DNA from 3 places in the Agarivorans sp. D1326 genome. Region 1 is predicted to be linked to each of the others. Evidence: predicted binding sites of a transcription regulator. Region 1 holds the regulator's gene; each other region holds the start of a gene.
What was found. The regulator FliA, encoded in region 1, starts transcription of late flagellar genes. The targets are predictions, from matches to a motif close to CTAAAGNTNNNNNNNNNNNNGCCGATA.
Positions count from the first base shown of each region.

Region 2: a site for FliA is predicted at 3,233-3,259, ahead of ACYFDN_RS19240 (DUF5610 domain-containing protein). Genes of this name have one in related genera too.
Region 3: a site for FliA is predicted at 5,071-5,097, ahead of ACYFDN_RS12770 (VC2046/SO_2500 family protein). Genes of this name have one in related genera too.

Region 1 is NZ_JBTWEN010000001.1:517,892-524,830, reverse strand. Features, by position in the region: gene flhA (flagellar biosynthesis protein FlhA) at 1-1,091, shown strand, start outside; gene flhF (flagellar biosynthesis GTPase FlhF) at 1,129-2,556, shown strand; gene ACYFDN_RS02345 (MinD/ParA family protein) at 2,546-3,439, shown strand; gene ACYFDN_RS02340 (RNA polymerase sigma factor FliA) at 3,432-4,151, shown strand; gene cheY (chemotaxis response regulator CheY) at 4,279-4,662, shown strand; gene ACYFDN_RS02330 (protein phosphatase CheZ) at 4,676-5,416, shown strand; gene ACYFDN_RS02325 (chemotaxis protein CheA) at 5,428-6,939, shown strand, end outside.
Region 2 is NZ_JBTWEN010000012.1:116,829-123,767, forward strand. Features, by position in the region: gene ACYFDN_RS19215 (alpha-amylase family glycosyl hydrolase) at 1-195, opposite strand, end outside; gene fabR (HTH-type transcriptional repressor FabR) at 480-1,100, shown strand; gene ACYFDN_RS19225 (DUF1422 family protein) at 1,110-1,448, shown strand; gene ACYFDN_RS19230 (YHS domain-containing (seleno)protein) at 1,465-1,923, opposite strand; gene trmA (tRNA (uridine(54)-C5)-methyltransferase TrmA) at 2,042-3,145, opposite strand; gene ACYFDN_RS19240 (DUF5610 domain-containing protein) at 3,292-4,467, shown strand; cobalamin riboswitch at 4,524-4,749, shown strand; gene ACYFDN_RS19245 (TonB-dependent receptor domain-containing protein) at 4,787-6,637, shown strand; gene murI (glutamate racemase) at 6,719-6,939, shown strand, end outside.
Region 3 is NZ_JBTWEN010000006.1:52,093-59,031, reverse strand. Features, by position in the region: gene ACYFDN_RS12795 (adenosylcobinamide-GDP ribazoletransferase) at 1-448, opposite strand, end outside; gene cobT (nicotinate-nucleotide--dimethylbenzimidazole phosphoribosyltransferase) at 435-1,475, opposite strand; gene ACYFDN_RS12785 (DUF3369 domain-containing protein) at 1,616-3,097, shown strand; gene ACYFDN_RS12780 (YchJ family protein) at 3,192-3,653, shown strand; gene purU (formyltetrahydrofolate deformylase) at 3,682-4,518, shown strand; gene ACYFDN_RS12770 (VC2046/SO_2500 family protein) at 4,515-5,045, opposite strand; tRNA gene ACYFDN_RS12765 (tRNA-Tyr) at 5,210-5,293, shown strand; cyclic di-GMP riboswitch class I at 5,584-5,667, opposite strand; gene ACYFDN_RS12760 (response regulator) at 5,837-6,939, shown strand, end outside.

The DNA.
Region 1 (6,939 bases):
AGACTGCATTACAACCTGCTTCTTCCAGTTCTAATGTGAGCAGTGAGCCAAAAGAGCTAGGTTGGGATGATGTTCAACCGGTTGATGTGATTGGTCTTGAAGTCGGCTATCGCTTAATTCCTTTGGTGGATAAATCTCAAGGCGGTGAATTATTGGCGCGTATTAAAGGTGTGCGTAAGAAGTTATCGCAAGATTTGGGTTTTCTGGTGCCTGCTGTACATATTCGAGATAACCTAGATTTAGGCCCTAATCAGTATCGAATAACATTAATGGGCGTGACTTACGGTGAGTCGGAAGTGTTCCACGACCGCGAAATGGCGATCAACCCAGGTCAGGTATTTGGTAAAATTGAAGGCCAAGCCACCACAGATCCTGCCTTTGGCTTGGAAGCAGCTTGGGTAGCTACCGAGCAGCGCGAACATGCGCAAACATTGGGTTATACCGTGGTTGATTCCGCCACGGTTGTCGCAACCCACTTAAGTCAGCTACTTACGAACAATGCGGCCAGCCTACTTGGACACGAAGAAGTTCAAAATCTACTTGATATGCTAGGCGGCAGCTTGCCTAAATTGGTTGAAGGCTTAGTGCCAGACACTATGACTTTGTCTACGGTGGTTAAGGTACTGCAAAACCTACTTAATGAAGGTGTGCCTATTCGAGATGTTCGCAGCATTGTTCAAACCTTGGTTGAATATGGACCTAAGAGCCAAGACCCCGATATTCTTACCGCCGCCTGTCGTATCTCGTTAAAACGTTTAATCGTTCAAGAATTGATTGGCAGCGAGGCCGAACTTCCAGTAATTACTTTGTCTCCAGACTTGGAGCAGATATTGCATCAGTCTATGCAAGCGGCAGGAAACGATGGCGCAGGTATGGAGCCAGGTTTGGCAGAGAAACTCCAAGTATCATTAACGGAGGCGTGTCAAAACCAAGAAATGGCCGGTCAACCCGCTATCTTGTTAACCTCGGGCATACTGCGTTCAAGCATGTCTCGATTTGTTAAAACAGCAATGCCTGCATTAAGGGTTCTGTCTTATCAAGAAGTGCCAGAAGATAAACAAATACGAATTGTGAGTTCAGTGGGGCAGTAGCTTCAGCGAATTAGCAAAAGGAAGGTGAACAGTGAAAATGAAACGCTTTTTTGCAAAAGATATGCGAACCGCACTAGCCGAAGTGAAAGAAACTCTTGGCAGCGATGCGGTTATCATGTCTAACAAAAAGGTAACCGGTGGCATCGAAATTGTTGCTGCGGTTGAACCTTCTAGCGCTAAACAGGCTGCACCTAAAAGCGATAGAGAATTGCCTGAAGATAGCGTCAATTTGTCGTCTATGAATGCTGGCGCAGCCAAAAAAGCGCCAACAAAACAGCATCCAAGTCATGATTTTGACGAAAATGCCAGTTTGAAAGATAACCTAACCAACTTTATGCAGCGCCATCAAAAGCGTCAGCAAGAAAACTTGCAACAGTCTCAGCAAAAACAGCAACAGCAGCGCCCTCGCACTGTTCAAGCTCCACGCTCTTTAGCTCAACAACAAGGTTGGGCGCAGCAAGGCTCATTATCCAGCAAACCAAGCAACGCTTCACTTGGTGGACAACCAGCTCATTCAGCATCAGCAGCTGCTGGCAACGAAGTCGGCGAACTTAAAAAAGAAATGGCCGCCATGCGCAAGTTGCTTGAGCATCAAGTCTCTGGGTTAATGTGGCAGGAAGTAGAGCGCCAAGAGCCAGTTCGCGCGATGTTAATTAAGCAGTTGCAGCTAGTTGGTTTTGATGAAGATATGGCCGACCAAATAGCTGGATACATTCCCGAAGAACTCGGTGTCCAAGAAGGTTGGCAGCATTTACGTGAACTATTAGTCAATCAACTCCCGGTTGGCCAAGATGAGATTTTGTTAAAGGGTGGAGCTATTGCGTTGCTTGGCCCAACGGGCGTAGGAAAAACTACCACCATCGCCAAGTTAGCCGCACAGTTTGCAATGCGCCATGGCGCCGAAAGTGTGGCGATGATTACTACAGATACCTACCGTATTGGTGCTCATGAACAACTTGCTACTTACGGCAAAATTATGGGCTGCGCCGTACGCGTCGCCAATGATGAAGAAGAGCTTTCACAGTTGCTTTATCAGTTTAAAGACAAAAAGTTGGTACTTATTGATACCGCAGGTATGAGCCAACGAGATCTTCGCTTACACGAACAATTAGACAAGCTAGTAAAAAACAGCCGCGTGAACATTCGCAACTACTTGGTGATGTCGGCCAACGCGCAGCGTCGGGTAATTGAAGAAACTGTGAACCAATTTCAGCGAATTCCTTTAGCTGGTACCATACTTACCAAATTAGATGAAAGTTTGGCTTTAGGCGAAGTGTTAAATGTAACCTTGCGCCATGCCTTACCAATAAGTTACGTTACTCACGGCCAACAAGTGCCTGAAGATATTGCGGTAGCTGCGCCTACCCAATTAATAGAACAAGCATTATCGGTTATCGATAAGCAAAGCCAGCAACATTTCTGGTTTAGTGAAACCGAACAACAAAAGGTTTCAGATGTATTCTAAAGACAATGAATTTGACCAAGCTAGCGGCTTAAGAATGATGCAACAAAAAAACAATGTGAAAGTCATCGCTGTAACTGGCGGCAAAGGAGGCGTAGGTAAAACTAACGTTACTCTTAACATGGGCATAGCCATGGCTGCGCAAGGTAAGCGCGTAATGGTTCTAGATGCCGACTTAGGCCTTGCAAATGTAGATGTGCTGCTTGGTTTACGTGTAACTAAAAACCTCTCTCACGTTTTATCCGGTGAATGCACCTTAGATGAAGTATTAGTTAAAGGGCCCAATGGGATCTTAATTGCACCTGCTACTTCTGGTACTCAATCAATGGTGGAACTCAGTCCTGCGGAACACGCCGGGCTTATTCGTGCTTTTAGCAGTATGAAAACACCTATTGATGTGTTGCTAGTTGATACCGCAGCGGGCATCTCCGACATGGTTCTAAGCTTTGCCAAGGCGTCACAAGACATATTAGTGGTGGTGTGTGATGAGCCAACCTCTATTACCGATGCTTATGCACTCATAAAGCTGCTTTCAAACCAGCACGGTGTCTACAAATTTAAAGTGGTAGCAAATATGGTGCGTAGCTTACGCGAAGGCCAAGAATTGTTTGCTAAGCTTACTCGAGTTACCGATCGCTTCTTGGATGCTACACTCGAATTGGTATCTTGTATTCCTTATGACAATAACGTGCGCTTAGCCGTAAGAAAGCAACGAGTAGTGGTAGAAGCCTATCCTAAGTCTCCTGCTTCTTTGGCATTTCGCTCATTAGCAAGTAAAGCTTCTACTTGGCCAATTCCTGAACAAGCAGGTGGACATTTAGAATTTTTCATCGAGAACCTTCTCGAGTTTGGACAACGTAAAAATAGAGAACAGCTTAGTGAATAAAGTTGCCGCTTATGCCAGCGCTAATGACACTAATGTTTTGGTGGAGCGCCATGCAAACTTGGTCAAACGGATAGCCCATCATCTAATGGCTAGGCTTCCGGCTAGCGTGATTGTTGATGACTTGATCCAATCAGGAATGATTGGCTTAATCGAAGCCGCACGTAACTTTGATGGCTCAAAAGGCGCTAGCTTCGAAACCTACGCCGGCATCCGCATTCGTGGCTCTATGCTTGACGAAATTCGTCGTGGCGATTGGGTCCCACGCTCGGTACATAAAAACAGCCGTGCCATTAGTGACGCAATTGCAGAAGTCGAGAAAGAAAAAAACGGTGACGCAAAAGACGCCGAGGTTGCTGCAAAGCTTGGCGTAAGCTTAAGTGAGTACCACTCAATGTTGTCTGATGTAAATTGCGGACGCATTTTAGGTATCGATGACCTAGGTGTGAGTGAAGACGTCATATCAAGTGAAGAAAGTCGAGAACTAAACCGACCCTTTGAAGGTTTTGCCAATCAACGCTTTCAACAATCTCTTGCCGAATGTATTAAAGGTCTGCCAGAGAGAGAAGCACTGGTTTTGTCCCTCTATTATGATGAAGAACTTAACCTAAAAGAAATTGGTGAAGTATTGAGCGTAAGCGAGTCCCGAGTCAGTCAAATTCATAGTCAAGCGCTTGCTCGAGTTAAAACTCGAATGCGAGATTGGACACAATAGAGAAATTCATCCTTACATTTCTTGTAAAAGATGGACTAAAATTGTGTTTATTAAGGCATAATATCTATATTACATAAATTTTTGGCCTATTTAGTGGCTTGTAAAACATCCTGTTGGGGGACGTACCTTGGATAAAAATATGAAAATTCTGGTTGTTGATGATTTTTCAACGATGAGAAGGATTATTAAAAACCTACTTAGAGATCTTGGCTTCAACAATACTCATGAAGCCGATGACGGGAATACCGCATTACCTATGCTTAAAGGCGGCGATTTCGAATTTGTAGTAACTGATTGGAACATGCCTGGAATGGAAGGCATCGACCTATTGAAAAATATTCGTGCCGACGAAAGTTTGTCTCACTTACCTGTTTTAATGGTAACTGCCGAAGCAAAACGTGAACAGATCATCGAAGCTGCTCAAGCCGGCGTTAATGGATATATTGTTAAACCTTTCACTGCAGCCACGCTAAAAGAGAAGCTAGATAAGATTTTCGAAAGACTACAATAAGAAAGGAAGATGCGTGAGCACAGATACTCCGATTATTTCATTAGCCGACGCCAAATCTTTGGTTGCGCTACTTGAAGAAGGAAATGTCGCCGAGGCGAATCAACTTGTTAGTGAGCTTTGTGCTCCAAAAGCTAACCTGCTATTTGATAAGGTTGGGCAGCTCACTCGTCAGCTTCATGACTCTTTAAATGAATTTAAACTCGATATTCGAATTAACGAGTTAGCTAATCAAGAAATACCAGACGCTAAAGAGCGGTTAAACTATGTGATAGAGATGACCGATCAAGCGGCCAATAAAACCATGGACGCAGTAGAGTCTGGCCTTCCAATTGCCGATCAATTAACTAACGAAATCAACAGTATCATGCCTATATGGCAAAGTTTGATGGAACGAAGAATTGAAATCGGCCAATTTAAGGCGCTATGTCACCAAATCGATATTTTCCTTAATAGTTCTTCAGCAAATGCCGATAAACTACGTAGCATGTTAACCGAAATATTGATGGCTCAAGATTTCCAAGATTTAACCGGTCAGATGATTCGTAAGGTAATCACCTTGGTGCAAGAGGTGGAAGAAAGTCTGGTTGAAATGCTTACCTTGTTTGGAAATGAGAATGCCGAAGTAGTAGAAAATAAAAAAGTGACTAAATCTGCTATCGAAGCCGAAGGGCCAATATTAAATAAAGAGCAAAGGGACGACGTTGTTAACGACCAAGATGATGTTGATGACTTGTTGTCTAGTTTAGGATTTTAAGGGAGTAGCGCATGTCGTTTGATGTAGATGAAGACATCTTACAAGACTTTCTCGTAGAAGCGGCGGAGATCCTTGAGCAGCTGTCTGAACAGCTGGTTGATTTAGAAAAACGTCCAGATGACAGTGACTTGTTAAATGCCATATTTCGTGGCTTCCATACGGTTAAAGGTGGGGCAGGCTTTTTGTCATTGACCGAACTGGTTGATGTTTGTCACGGAGCTGAGAATATTTTTGACACATTGCGCAACGGTGGAAGGAGTGTATCGCCTGAGCTAATGGATGTGATTCTTGAAGCGCTAGATTCAGTTAATGATATGTTCGCTCAAGTTCAAGCACGCGAGCCTTTAACACCTGCGTCTCCTGCATTAATCGAAAGCTTACATCAGTTGTCTCGCCCAGAGTCTGCTGACGAAGTGGCTGCAGAGCCAGAGCCAGAGCCAGAGCCAGAGCCAGAGCCAGTAGCTGCGGCTCCGAGCGCCGATGCCGGCAATATTGACGAAATTACCGACGACGAGTTTGAGCGTTTGCTTGATGAGCTGCATGGCTCAGCTGCACCTGCTGCGGCCGCAACACCAAAACCCGCTCCCGCCGCTCCAGCCGAAAAGGCTGCCAGCGATGGTGATATTTCAGATGATGAATTTGAAAAACTGTTGGATGAGCTGCATGGTTCTAAGGCGCCAGGTGCAGGACAAGCGGCTGCACCTAAAACGCCAGAAGTAGCGAAGCCTAGTTCAAATGCTGATGAAATTGGCGATGATGAATTTGAGAAACTGCTAGACCAATTACATGGAGCAGGGAAAGCGCCTGACACTAAGGCCACTCCAGCTAAGCCCGCAGCTAAAGCTGCGCCTAAGCCAGCTGAAAAAATTGAAGCTAGTCCTAAAGCGCCTGCTAAACCAGCAGCACCAGCCAAACCTGCTGCTAAGGCTGCTCCAGCTAAACAAGAGCCTGCAAAAGCGCCAGCCAAGCAAGCTGTACCTCAAGGCGAAACCACCGTTCGCGTAGATACCCGCACTCTAGACGATATTATGAATATGGTGGGCGAGTTGGTATTGGTACGTAACCGCTTGGTGAGTTTGGGCCTTAATAGCAATGATGAGGATATGTCTAAAGCCACCGCTAACTTGGATGTGGTGACAGCTGATCTTCAAGGTGCGGTAATGAAAACCCGCATGCAGCCAATCAAAAAAGTGTTTGGCCGTTTCCCTCGCGTGGTTCGAGATTTAGCGCGAAGCTTGAAAAAAGACATTAACCTTGAGTTGGTGGGTGAAGATACTGACTTAGATAAAAACTTAGTTGAAGCGCTGGCAGATCCTTTGGTTCACTTAGTTCGAAACTCTGTTGACCATGGTATTGAGATGCCAGACGATCGAGTTGCTTCGGGTAAACCTCGTACCGGCGTTATTCGCCTATCAGCCTCACAAGAAGGCGATCATATCTTGCTTAAAATCGAGGATGATGGCGCTGGTATGAATGCCGATAAGCTAAAATCTATTGCGATTGAGCGCGGCGTGCTTGATGCC
Region 2 (6,939 bases), on a different contig from region 1:
ACCATCAATAAACGCTTCGGTCATTACTTGGTAGATGCGCAGTTCTTTGGCTTTTTCGTAAATTTCAGCATCACAAGCATAAGCTTGGTATTCATAATCAGGTGTTCCGCCGTTGCCGCCGCCATCACCGCCGCCGCCACAAGCACTTAAACCAAATACTACTGCCATTGAGATGGCGCTCTTGGACCAATTCATTATTCATCCTTGCTAAATACAACTTATATGAGCTCAGTTAATCACAGCGTCTTTAGACTAGATACTTGATAGCGTTTTCAGATTGATGGAAAATTGACCCAGCTCGCATCTTTCGTTTAATTGAGAATATTGTTTTTTTATGAAATGGTTTTCATTTTGATTATTCTGTTCAAGAAACGATTCATGGTTAAAAACTTGGTTTGTGAGGATTTGCATTGTTCGATTTGGGTTTTTTACTACTCACGGTATGATAGCCCTATAAATAGAAAGAAAGTGGCAGGTTTATGAGTGGCGTTAGGGCCCAGCAAAAAGAGAAAACACGTAGAGCAATTATTGATGCGGCATTTAGTCAGCTAAGTGCTGAACGTGGTTTGTCGAGCTTAAGTTTGAGGGAAGTGGCTAGGGAAGCGGGTATTGCACCCACTTCTTTTTATCGTCACTTTTCCGATATGGAAGAACTGGGACTAACCTTAGTAGATGAAGGTGGATTAACCTTACGCCAGCTTATGCGCCAAGCGCGGCAGCGCATTATTGCCAGTGGTGGCAGTGTTATTGGCACCTCGGTGGAAACCTTTATGGAGTTTGTTTATAACAATCCTAATGTGTTTCGTTTGTTGTTGCGTGAGCGTTCTGGGACATCTCCGGCTTTTAGGGCCGCTGTGGCGCGGGAGATCGCCCATTTTATTGCCGAGCTTACCGACTATTTAGAGCTGCAATATCGCTGCCCACGAGAGGATGCGCAAATGCAAGCCGAGGCAATGGTGATCATTGTTTTTAATGCTGGTGCATCTGCTTTAGATTTAGCCGAGTTTGATCGCCAATTGTTGGCCGATAAAACCATTAAACAGTTACGCATTGTTGCCAAGGGAGCGGCACTCTACAATCGCTCGGAAGCCTTAAGTTAAGAGGTGAATATGAAGGTAAGAAAATCGCTGCTATTGCTAGCTTTTATTGCAGGCTTATGTGGTAACGCCAGCTTGGCCCTATTTACGGTGCCTGAGCTAAAGTTTTCGGTGTTTCCAATCATTGCCTTTGTACTGGCCATTATGCAGCTGTACCACTTATATACTGAGAAAGACTTAAGTGAAGACTCACCTCTAATGAGTGTCGCCGCCTTTCTGCTGGGCGCCCTGGGTTATTCGGCCATGTTGCGAGCTCAATTCCCCGACATTGGTAGCAACTTAGTATTGCTAATCATCTGTTTGTTTATTGGCTTATGGTTGATGTTTAAGTTAGGTGGCTTTAAACGCTAAGGTTTGAATTATTAAGTTATTGCAAAGCCTGTTGCCATGCTAAATCTGCTTGTTGTTGGTAGGCTTTCCAATCTCCTTTTAACCAGCGTTGGCGCCCTTTTTCTGCAAAAAATAAATGCAGTTGGTTATCAAAAAACTCCCACACTTGACCGTCGGTTGCAATTAAGCCCTCGCCTAAAGACAGCGCATTGGCACAAAATCCGTTGTATTTAGCTTGGTAGGTCTCGGGACTAGCTGCAAATTTGTCGGCGCTTTGTTGACTGGCAAACTGCCAGTTTGCCTCTTTCCACCTCACGGTATACTTTTTATTGCCCTGCTGAATGTTGCGATTGGCTTGTTCTTGAGCAAGTTGGTAACTGGTTATGTCAATTCCGCCTATGGCTTTGTCGCTCCAAAAGCCGGTGCTTACCGGCTCGTTGGCAAAGCTGCTTAAACTAAGTATCAAGCAAGTGGTGGCAACTATAGTTTGTTTCATAATCTTCCCTAGATGCTGAGTAAGCCATAAATGGAGACCGTGCTTAGCAGGGCACTATTTCAAATAGTAAAAAGCCGCGTCAATTAACGCGGCTTTAACTTGCAGGTGAATACTTGTGCTAGCGACGCTGCAGGTACATGCCTACTTCGATGTGGTCGGTATAGGGAAACTGGTCAAACAGCGCCCAATGGCTAATTTTGTGAGTACGGCTTAACTCACTTAGATTGTCGTAAAGTGTATTAGGGTTACACGAGATATAAACAATGTTGTCGTAGCCTTGCACCATGTCTAAGGTTGCATCATCTAAACCCGCTCGTGGTGGGTCAACCAAAATGGTATCGCATTGATAAGTGCTTAAATCAACATCTGCTTCTTTTAGGCGGCGGAACTCGCGCTCACCCAACATCGCTTGAGTAAACTCTTCTGCCGACAAACGAATGATTTTTACGTTGTCGATGTTGTTATGTTTAATGTTGTATTGCGCTGCTTCAACCGAGGGTTTGGCGATTTCGGTGGCTAACACGCGATTGAAGTTTTTGGCTAAGGCTAATGAGAAATTACCATTGCCGCAATACAGTTCTAGCAAATCACCTTGGCTATCGCTGGTGGCGTGTTGCGCCCATTCCAACATGTGTTGATTTACTATTGCGTTAGGTTGAGTGAAGCTGTTTTCTATTTGCTGGTAAATAAGCTTTTCACCATTAACAGTAAGTACTTCATCTACTCTATCTTGGTCTAAACACATTTTTTGTTTACGTGAGCGACCAATTAACTGAATTGAAAATTGCTTGCTTAGCTCAGCTTTTAGTTTTTCGGCTTCTACACGCCATGCCTCGTCGATAGGCTTGTGGTAGAGCATGCTTACTATCACTTCGCCACTTAAGGTTGATAGAAAATCCACTTGAAACAGTTTGTGACGCAGCAGCGGATTTGGTTTTAGCTGCTCAACTAAAATTGGCATAAGCTGGTTAATGATTTCGCTAGCCGGAGGAAAGCTGTCTACTCTAAATTTTTGTTTGGTTTGCTGATCAAACATGATGTAGAAGAGATCGTCACCTTCATGCCACACCCTAAACTCGGCGCGCATTCGATAATGTTTCGTCGGTGATGCAAATACACTCGGTTGAGCAGGCGAAAATTCGGCAAACTGCTCTAAGCGTTTTGCCACTTTGTCGGCCAATAGTTGTTGGTACTGTTCTGGGTAGTATGCAATAGCGCTCATGGCCGTTCCTCTGTTCTAGCAAGCAGCGCAATTTAAAGGTGCGTGGCTTGCTTGTCCAGTTTATCTACAATAATAGTGATAATATTTCTAAAGTTTTAATTTTGGTCGCCGATAAGCTGTGACTAGGGTAAATCCGTGGAGGCTTTATGAACGAACTGAATGGCGTGGGCAAAACCCCCGTACAACAGTATGCCGAGCGCTTGTTGCAGCAGTCGGCTCCGGCGATTGAGAAACGCAATAACTTGGCAGATGACAAGGCAAGCTTAAACCAGCAAGGTGCGGTAGCTAGCCATGTGTTATTGAGTTCTGTTGAAAAACATACCTTGTCTATGGCAACGGGTGGAGTAAGCCTCCCTAAACCCCAGCAAGTGAGCGTGTTTGATGCTGAAGAAGTCGCTCGAAACGTGCTTAATTTTGTTGCCAGTTCCCTGCACAGTGCTAAACAGTCGGGGATGTCGGAAGATAAGCTAGCCGAAATGATGGCCCAAGCCCGTAAAGGGGTAGATATGGGTTTTGAAGGTGCCCGTGAGGAACTTAGTGATGCGGGTATTCTTAATGAAGAGTTAGAAAAAGGCATCGATAAGAGTTATGACCTAATTCAAGAAGGTTTAGAAAAGATTGAAGAAGGTGACTACGAAATTCAATCTGCACCTCTTTATAGCCAACTGGCAATGTCTAGTTCGCAATCCGCCACAATGGAGTTAGAAACAGCAGAAGGCGATAAGGTCACTATTAGTTATGGCTCGCAGTTAGCCGCCAGTTATAGTGAAGGGCGTTCTTCAATCCAAGCCTCTTTTGCCTCGCAGCAACAATTTAGCTTCTCGGTTGAGGGAGACCTTAATGATGATGAATTGGCGGCAATTGCCGATTTAATTAAACAGGTTGATGAGGTTGGCCAGCAGTTTTTCTCGGGCGATTTAGATAAAGCCTTTGACCAAGCGCTAAATATTGGTTTCGACGAACAGCAGCTAGTTGGCTTTGCGGTTAACTTTCAGCAACAACAAAGCGTAGCGGTTACCCAAGCCTATCAACAAGCTAATGACAAATCCTCTGGTGGCTCTGAGCTGGTACCAGACTTAAGTGAGTTTTTGAGCTCTTGGCAAGATATTCAAGCCAAGGTGAGTGCTTTGTTTGCTCAACCTGAATCTGCCACCGAAACGCTATTGGCTGGAATACTGCCTATTTCTAGCCCTAGCGACGAAGAAAACAAACAAGCAGATGTAGAACGCTTTAAAGGTTTTGCCGACCGCATGGCTGAAGCTTTGGCGATGTTTAACAACACACCTGCTACTGCGAATAACGCAGCCGACAACATTAGTTAATTTCAAGTTGGGTAAAAGCGCGGCTTTTTGTGCTATCAATCACATTAAGCCTCGCTTATAATCTCGCCCGCTGTGGTGCTTGTGTAGTAAATACTCAAGCTTAATAGGGAATCTGGTGCAAATCCGGAACTGACGCGCAGCGGTAATGAGGAACGAAAGCTCAAGGATTGGCCTTTTCCAAGGATCTCCAGACACTGTTTGTATCGCCAAACGGGAAGTCGCAGCCGTAGTACAAGTAATACGCCTCTAAGTCCGAATACCTGCCACATCGCACATGCTTATAACAGCAAAGTACTACGCGACGATTAGGATTACATCGATGAAGAAGTTCATATTACTGGCCGCAGTAGCGCCAGCTTTTGGCTATGCCCAAGAAACCCAGCAAGCACCCCAAACAGAACAGCCAGCTACTATGGTTGTTACCGCCAACCGCATGGAACAAACCGAAGCCAGTGTTGTTGCGCCACTTACTGTGGTTAGCCGTAGCGAAATTGAAAGCAGCGGCGCTCAAGACATTATTGATGTGCTAAGTCAGCAAGTGGGTATTAGCGTTACCCGTAATGGCGGTAAAGGGCATACCGAAAGTGTGTTTATTCGTGGTACCAGCTCAGCACAATCTTTGTTCCTTATCGATGGCGTGCGAATCAATACTGCTACAAATGGTGGCGCGCAGTTGTCGTTACTACCCTTAGAATTTGTTGAGCGTATTGAGATTTTACGTGGTGCGAGAGCTTCGATTTACGGCGCCGATGCCGTAGGTGGGGTAATCAACATTATCACTCGTCCTAGTTTTGGCAGCGAGTATCACGGCTTGAAAGCAGCAGTTGGTACTCAAGAGACTGTTAAGCTTGCCGCTCGTGCAAGCGGACAACTAGATGATGCTACTCAGTACAATGTTATTTTTAGCAAAGATAAGAGCAATGGTTATGATATTCGTCCACAAGATAACTTAGACGAAGACTATGGTTACGATACCTTTGGTGGATTGCTAAGCTTGGACCATGAATTCAACCAAGCTTGGCGTGGGCGAGTATTCTTACTCCTAAATGATAGCGAGTCCGAATTTATTCAAGGTGGTAAAGCTTTAACCAAGCACAAGCAAACCGTTTACGGTGCTAGTGTTAATTACGCTCAAGACCGAATCAATAGTGAGTTTGCATTAAACTCCCAACAAGACCAATCGGATACAGCCCCAGCCGATAATTTTGTTGATCCTCAGCGCTATTCTACAGAACGAGTTGCGGCTAACTGGCTACTAGGCTATCAACTTAACCAGCAATGGTTATTGCAAGGCGGGCTTGATTATCAAAAAGATGATATTTCTGGTACAAGCTTGATTTATCAACAAGAAAGCCGAGATAACAAAGCTGCCCATATTGGTACGCGAGCAGACTACGACCAGCATACTCTCGAGGGTAGCTTACGTTATGATGATAACGAACATTACGGTGACCACACTACCTATAACCTAGGTTGGGCTTGGCAGTTCCAACCGTCAATGCGTTTTAATGCATTGCATGGTACCGCCTTCAGAGCACCAACTTTTAACGATCTTTACTACCCAGGTAGTGAAAACCCTAGTTTAAAAGCAGAAACGTCAACTAATAGTGAGTTGGGCTTAGAGCTTAATTTACTGCAAAGCCAATGGCAGCTTAATGTATTTCGTAATGACGTGGATAATCTTATTGCTTGGGGTTGTGTAGCACGTTGTGATAACGACTACTCAGGAACGCCTGATACATGGCCATTATGGACACCAGACAATGTAAGTGATGCGCGCATTCAGGGTATCGAGTTCCAAGGTGAGTTTTCTACAGCTTTGGTAAACCATAGGGTAATTGTAGAATTTTTAGATCCAAAGGACCGTAGTACTGATAAAAACTTGATTCGCCGTCCTGAGGAGCAAGTTAAGTATAAAGCTGATATGTATTGGCAGAGCCTGCAAGTTGTTGTCGATTTCCTATGGCGCGGAGATTCGTATGAAGATGCAGCAAATACTACAACCATTGATAGTCATTCCATTTGGGATTTAAGTGCTAACTATAAGTTTGCTAGCGGGTTACGTGTTGATGCGAAACTACGAAATGTATTTGATAAGCAGTATTCAACTGTAAACGACTACCAAGCGCAAGGTCGTACCTTTGAGTTGGGCGCAAGTTACCAGTTTTAAGGTTTACGCTTTAACATAGCTCTAAGCCCTAGCTTTGGTTAAACTAGGGCTGAATTATTTTAAAGGCTTATTGGTAGAGTAATGCACGTTCTTGTTTTTGATTCTGGTGTGGGTGGTTTATCTGTTTTAGAGCAACTGCAGCAGCGAAACCCTACTATGCAATACAGCTACTTGTTCGATAACCTTTATTTTCCCTATGGGGAGTTAGACGACCAACAATTGATTACCCGTGTGGTCGAACTGCTTACTAAGGCAGTAAATAAGTTTAACCCCGATCTGGTGGTTGTGGCGTGTAATTCTGC
Region 3 (6,939 bases), on a different contig from region 1:
CCAATAAGAGTTCGGTGCTAATTAACGCCTGACTAAGGCTCAATAAGGCGCTAAATTTAATCGCCAATATGCTGCACAAACCTAGCACTCCGTAAGTGCCTAGGCGGGAGTCTTTCATAATTCGCAGCATTTGCTCTGGAGTATAGCCACCGCCAAAGCCATCACAGCAATCGGCAAAGCCATCTTCGTGAAATGCACCGGTGAGCCAGCAGCTGGCCGCCATCGAGAGCAATATAGCTAAGGGCGCGCCAAGTATGGGCATAAGCAATACAATGAGCCCAGCGCTAACTAAACCAACAATCCAGCCAACCAAGGGGAAATACGCCACACACTGGCTAAGACTTTGGCCACTGTATCTTACATTTTTCGGAACCGGGATCCGGCTAAAAAAACTGAGTGCATTAAACACTAAGTTCAGCTCATGTTTAGCGCGTTCAATCACGCTCACGACTCACGCCAGCAGAGTCAAACGAGGCCATTTCTTTTAAGAACACCAGCGCAGACTCAACCAGTGGATAAGCCAGCACGGCGCCACTTCCTTCACCCAAGCGCAGTGCTAAATCCAGCAAAGGCTTGGCCTCTAGTGCTTTAAGCAAGCGCTGATGAGCATGCTCTGCACCTTGGTGACAAAAAATCATGTATTGTGTTACCAAGGGGTTTATCTGGCTGGCCACCAAGGCAGCCGCAGAGCAAATAAAACCATCTACCAAAATAACGATGCGCCGATGAGCGGCTTCTAGCATCGCTCCCACCATGGCAGCAATTTCAAATCCGCCTACTTTGGCTAGCCATTGCTGCGCGCTGTATTCACCTTGATGGTATTGCATCGATTGTTGTAACACTGCCGTTTTATGCTGTAAGCCTTGATCATCTAAACCAGTTCCGCGACCAACACAGTCGCTAACATCCAGACCCAAGCAGCCGGCCATTATGGCAGCAGCACTAGCGGTGTTAGCAATGCCCATCTCGCCAAAAGCCAACAAATTCGAACCTTCACGTGCAGCTTGGGCAACCCGCTCAGCGCCAACGTCGATGGCTTGAAGGCATTGCTCTTTGCTCATTGCATCGGCATTCAAAAAACTCTTGGTGCCGTTTGCTACCTTACACAGTTGAACCCCTTGCTCAGACAAAAGCTGACCCACCCCAACATCAACGATCTCGAAGTCCAAACCATGTTGACGGCAAAATACGTTGACGGCGGCTCCACCATTAACAAAATTTTGTACCATTTGAGCAGTAACTTCTTGTGGGAAGGCGCTCACACCCTCAAGCGCAATACCATGGTCCGCAGCAAATACAATCATTTTAGGCTGGCGGATTTCAGGCTCTAAGGTCTGTTGAACTTGCCCTATTTGGCAGGCCAAACTTTCCAGTTGGCCAAGAGAACCTTGTGGCTTAGTTTTTAAATCAATCTTATTGATTAAGGCTTCAGCTAAGCCATGGTCTAGCGCTTCAATGACGAATTTATTATGCAAAATCAATTTCCTAGCAACATAAGTGCAATTGCTTAAGCTTAGCGTGTTTAATATCCAGTTTTAAGAAAAATATCCTAAGAATCGCTAGTAATTTCCTATACTGATGATAGAGGCCTTATTAACGAGTGAGGACAGTAGCAATGGATGATAGTGCTGAACTATTCCTGTTTGATGAAGAAGACGATACCGCTACCGAAACCCTAGAGCCAGCTCCCTGGAAGGTGCTAATTGTTGATGACGACAGCGAAATGCATACCGTCACGAAATTAGTATTAAACAACTTTTCTTATCAAGATCGAAAACTCAGCTTTATTGACGCCTATAACGCTGCCGAGGCTTATCAATTACTCAGTGAACACGGCGATGTTGCGATTGCATTAGTAGATGTTGTCATGGAAAGTGACGATGCGGGCTTATTGCTTATCGATGATATTCGCCAACGCCTTAACAACCACAAAATAAGACTAATTTTGCGCACCGGGCAACCCGGCTTAGCGCCCATTAGAGAGGTGATTCGCCGCTACGATGTGAGTGACTACAAAAACAAAACCGAGTTAAGCGATGTAAATTTAGACACTTTAATGTGCGCCTCCCTTCGTGCTTACCAAGAAATTACCGAACTGCATTCACAACGTAATAACCTGCGTGCGGTCATCAATTCCTCCAGCCATATTGAAAACTGCAAAAACGAGCAAAACTTGGCTATAGGCGTGTTTCATGAGCTAATTGACTTATTAACACAGCAAGATGCCAAACTTACCCTCAGTGGCTTAGCCTTAAGTGTTTACCGCTCCAAGCTTAAAGTACTGCATAGCGAAGGGAAGCTGGCTTATTTAGAAGAAGTTCGCAGCTTACATGAGCTACCAAGCCGAGTTCAGTCATTGCTTAACCAAGCGCAGCAAAATCAACAGCACAGTTTTGGCGAGAACAATGCGGTGTTTTATTTGCAAAATACTGATAGCGAACCTTTGATGTTCTACCTAGAAGGATGGAGCGACACCCAGCAGTTGCAGCTAGAACCACTTAACTATTTGATTCAAACTACGGCTGTGCGTCTAGAAAACCAGCACTTGCAAAAACAACTGGCTCACGGTCAACTTCGTCTGGTGGAGTTAATTCATCAGGCCATTCAAACCAAACAGTATAATACCGAGCAGCTTAGCAATATAGAACGCTATTGCGCTAAACTTGCTGCGGCTTATTCGCTCAGCGACCAACAATGTGAAGCATTAAACCAAGCCGCTAGCTTTTATGACCTAGCTAACCACGGCTTACCCGACGTGCTGCTTAGCTGTAACATGTTAAGCCAAGGGAGTTGGCAGCGCATTGCCGAACATTGCGAGCTACCAGATGCACTTAAAGATCCCGCAGTGCAACAGCAAATCGATGCAGCCCTTATCGTAGCTAATCAAAGCCAAGAACATTGGGATGGCAGTGGCCGACCACTAGGCCTAAGTGGTGAAGCCATTCATGTCTACGCCCGTATTGTCGCTTTAGCGGTATTTTTAAGTGAACAAACAGACCAGCAAGCAAGTTTGGCTCAGCTTGATTTAGCCAACAACCCACACTTTGATCCTCAATTAACCACATTTACGGTTAAGCACATGTTAAATCCTGATTAATAAGGCCAATTTGGCCAAACTATCACCAAGTTTCAGCTGCCTTATCGGCAGCTTCTTGCTACACTTCGCCCTTAGTCAAATTTGAGGTTTCCCTGTGTTAGTTTGCCCCTGCGGTAGCGGCAACGATTTTCTTCAGTGCTGTCAGCCCATCATCACCGGTGATTGCTTACCAACAAGTTGTGAGCAGTTAATGCGTTCTCGCTACACCGCGTTTACGCTGGGCGATGCTAGTTATTTATGGCAAACGCACCACTCGGACTATCGACAAGGCGATGCCCCACAACCTTCAACTAAAGAAGATTTAGGGCAATGGGAAAAGCTACAAATAATTTTTAGCTGTGACTTTAAAGATGGCCAAACAGGCATAGTGGAGTTTAAAGCTCATTATCGCGAACAGGGTCAACGACAAATTTTGCACGAGCGCTCTAACTTTAAGAAAGTTAATGAGCGTTGGTTTTATACTGATGGAGAGTTCGCCCCAAAAGCCTTGGCGCGTAATTCAGCTTGCCCCTGCGGAAGCGGCAAAAAGTTTAAACAGTGCTGTAATAAATCTTAACTTTAAAACTGAATAAATCGAAAACACAATGGAAAGAAAAATTCTATTAACCGAATGCCCAGACGCAAAAGGTTTAATCTCAAGCATTACCAATATATGTGCTAAGCACCAGCTTAACATTATTAAAAACAACGAGTTTGTTGATAACGATGCCAATCGCTTTTTTATGCGTACAGTATTAGAAGGCTACTTTAACGACCAAACTTTACTTGCCGATTTAGATGGCGCACTTCCAGCTGGAAGCACCCGTCGGCTAGAAAGTGCTGGGCGCAAACGTATTGTTATCATGGTAACCAAAGAAGCACATTGTTTGGGCGATCTACTCATGAAAGCCGTTTACGGTGATATGGATGTAGAAATTGCTGCAGTTGTTGGTAACTACGATAGCCTACGTACCTTGACGGAAAAATTTGATATTCCTTTCCATCATATTAGCCATGTAGATTTAAGCCGCGAAGAGCATGAGCAACAAGTTATTAAGGTAGTGCAGCAGTACCAACCAGACTACGTAGTACTTGCCAAGTACATGCGTATTCTTACGCCAGCTTTTGTTGAAGCCTTTAGCAACAAAATCTTAAACATTCATCACTCGTTTTTGCCAGCATTTATTGGTGCTAAGCCTTATAAACAAGCTTACGACCGAGGCGTAAAAATTATTGGTGCCACCGCCCACTTTGTAAACAACGATTTAGACGAAGGGCCAATAGTAGAGCAACATGTAATCCATGTTGATCATACTTACAGCGCCGAAGAAATGGCCAAAGCTGGCCGTGATGTAGAAAAAGCAGTATTAAGTAAAGCACTGCAGCAAGTGCTTGATGAAAAAGTATTTGTATACGGAAACCGTACCGTGGTGTTTCGTTAATTAAAGTACTTAACGCTAAGTGGCTTTGAGTAATCGAAGTCACTTAGTAGCTTGTACATGTCAGTACCCTTCACTTCCTTATCTATTTCTTGTTGCTGATCTGGCTTAGCCACTTGGTGTTTTACCCGGCTTAACAAATCCACGTTGTTCATTACCTCGTGAGGTAAACCGTCGACACTGTCTTCTGCACACGCCGCATAGCCGCCTAGAGCCTGTTCTAAACGAATTCGCGACGGCTCACCAGCATGTAGGTGCTTACTCCAATTAGCTTGCACTGGAAACTCATCATCTAGCGCTTTAAGAGCGCGAGCTTGAGCCAGTTGAAACTTATCACGTAAATCTTGCTGAACTTGTTCATGCTGTTGCTTTTGCATTGAAAACTGAGCTTGATCGCACACGTTTTGGCTAAGCATGCTAAGCAATAAATGAAAATGAGCCTGATCACCCTGCAAGGCACTTTGGTTAAGCGTATCGCCCAACTGCAGTTCATCACACAAGCTACTTTGTCTAATTTGCTCAACTAACATATTGCTCCTCCATTACCTTTATAGCTATCGGAAAAGCAGGCCAAAACTTTAGCAAATTTCGGCCAAATGCACAGATAATAAGCAAACAGTTATCTACCAATAAAAATGTCGCTGTTTTTGCTTTACAGCCCACCAAGTTCTGGTAATATGCCGCTCCACAAGCAGGAGGGGTTCCCGAGTGGCCAAAGGGAACAGATTGTAAATCTGTCGCGAAAGCTTCGGTGGTTCGAATCCACCTCCCTCCACCATATTGATAAAAAAAGACATCTTAGGATGTCTTTTTTTATACCCGAGATTTGCCTTAAGTATGCAATTAGCGCACAACAAAAATATTAAGTTGAGGCAATAACCAATAGATTTAAAAGTCTTAGGAGCAACAGCATTTAGAAACAAATGCTTAACAAGATAAGGCTGCAGAAACAAATACGCCAAGCTAATTTTAGCTTGGCGTTCCAACCAAATACGGAAAGTAATAAACGGTAAATAGACTAACTTACTAAGTAGAAAGATGTACATTGTGCAAATCTAACCACTCAACTAAGGCGGTCCAGCCATCTTAAGGTTGCCCTAAAGACCTGTAACTTTCCGACCTTGGATCACTCCAAGTTTGGCTTTGACTCAGCGCTGATGAGACCAAAAGACTCATCAACACCTCAATATTAAATCAAGCTTAGCTGTTTTTGCAAGGTTTAATAGCAGATACTACTACTGCGCTAACTGTCTATACTTACACTACTTTATCGCTTGGTAACTTATGCTAGGATAAGCCAAAAGGATTAGAACACTCAGTAATGGCAACGCAATACAATTACAGCGACAAGCAAATACTCATCGTTGATGACCAGCGAGCCTTTCAGGTTATGCTTAAGGCCATGTTGCAAAACTTTGGCGCAACCGACGTTTATTTCGCAAACACTGGCGAAGCCGCTGTAAGGGCGTGCAAAAAACGAAAATTCGACATCCTTCTAGTAGATTATAACCTTGGCACTGGCAAGAATGGTGGCCAGCTTTTAGAAGAGCTTCGTGTTAGCGAGTTGTTAGAAGTTGATGCTCTGTTTTTTATTATTAGTGGTGACAATAATAAAAGTATGGTGCTTAGTGCTCTAGAAATGGAGCCAGACGAGTTCATAACCAAACCATTTTCTCAGTTTCAGTTACACAACCGCCTAGCAAGAGCCCATGTAAAGCGTCAAAGTTTACGCGAGGTTTATCACGCATTATCAAAAAAACAGTATCAGCAAGTTATTGAACTGTGTGACAAACAGATTGAAGCCGAAAGCCGTTACAGCAACTATTGCCGTAACTTACGCGTTGAAGCGCAAATAGCCTTAGGAGAATACGCGGCAGCTAAAGAAGCACTAGAAGCCATACTAGAAGAGCGCAAACAAACCTGGGCGAAAGCCACCTTAGGTCGTGTTCACCTGTTACTAAAAGACAATAAAAGCGCGATTGAAACACTTAATCGTTCTATTGCAGAAAGCCCATTACTGCTCACCGGCTATGACTGGTTAGCTCGCGCTTACCGAGCAGACGGCGAGTTAGACAAAGCCTTAGAAACTGTACTTAAAGCCTCTAAGTTGGCGGTAAATAGTATTGAGCGCCAACAGTTGTTAGCCGAGCTTGCTATGGAAGCTGGCGATTTAACCCTAGCCAAAGAAACCTTTTCTACCATTTTGCAGCTTGCTAGGCGTTCTATACATCGTGGCCCTCATCATCTATGTAACTATGTACGCAGCCTAATAGATGAAGCGCAAAGTGAAGATGATTTGTATCGAAAAAATCGCTTACTGCAAGAAGTTAACTCTGTGCTATTTCATGCTAGGCGTGAAGAAGGCAAAGACGATGACTTTAACTTTGATGCCTTTGAAGGCATAAGCCAGGCTCGCGTGCACGC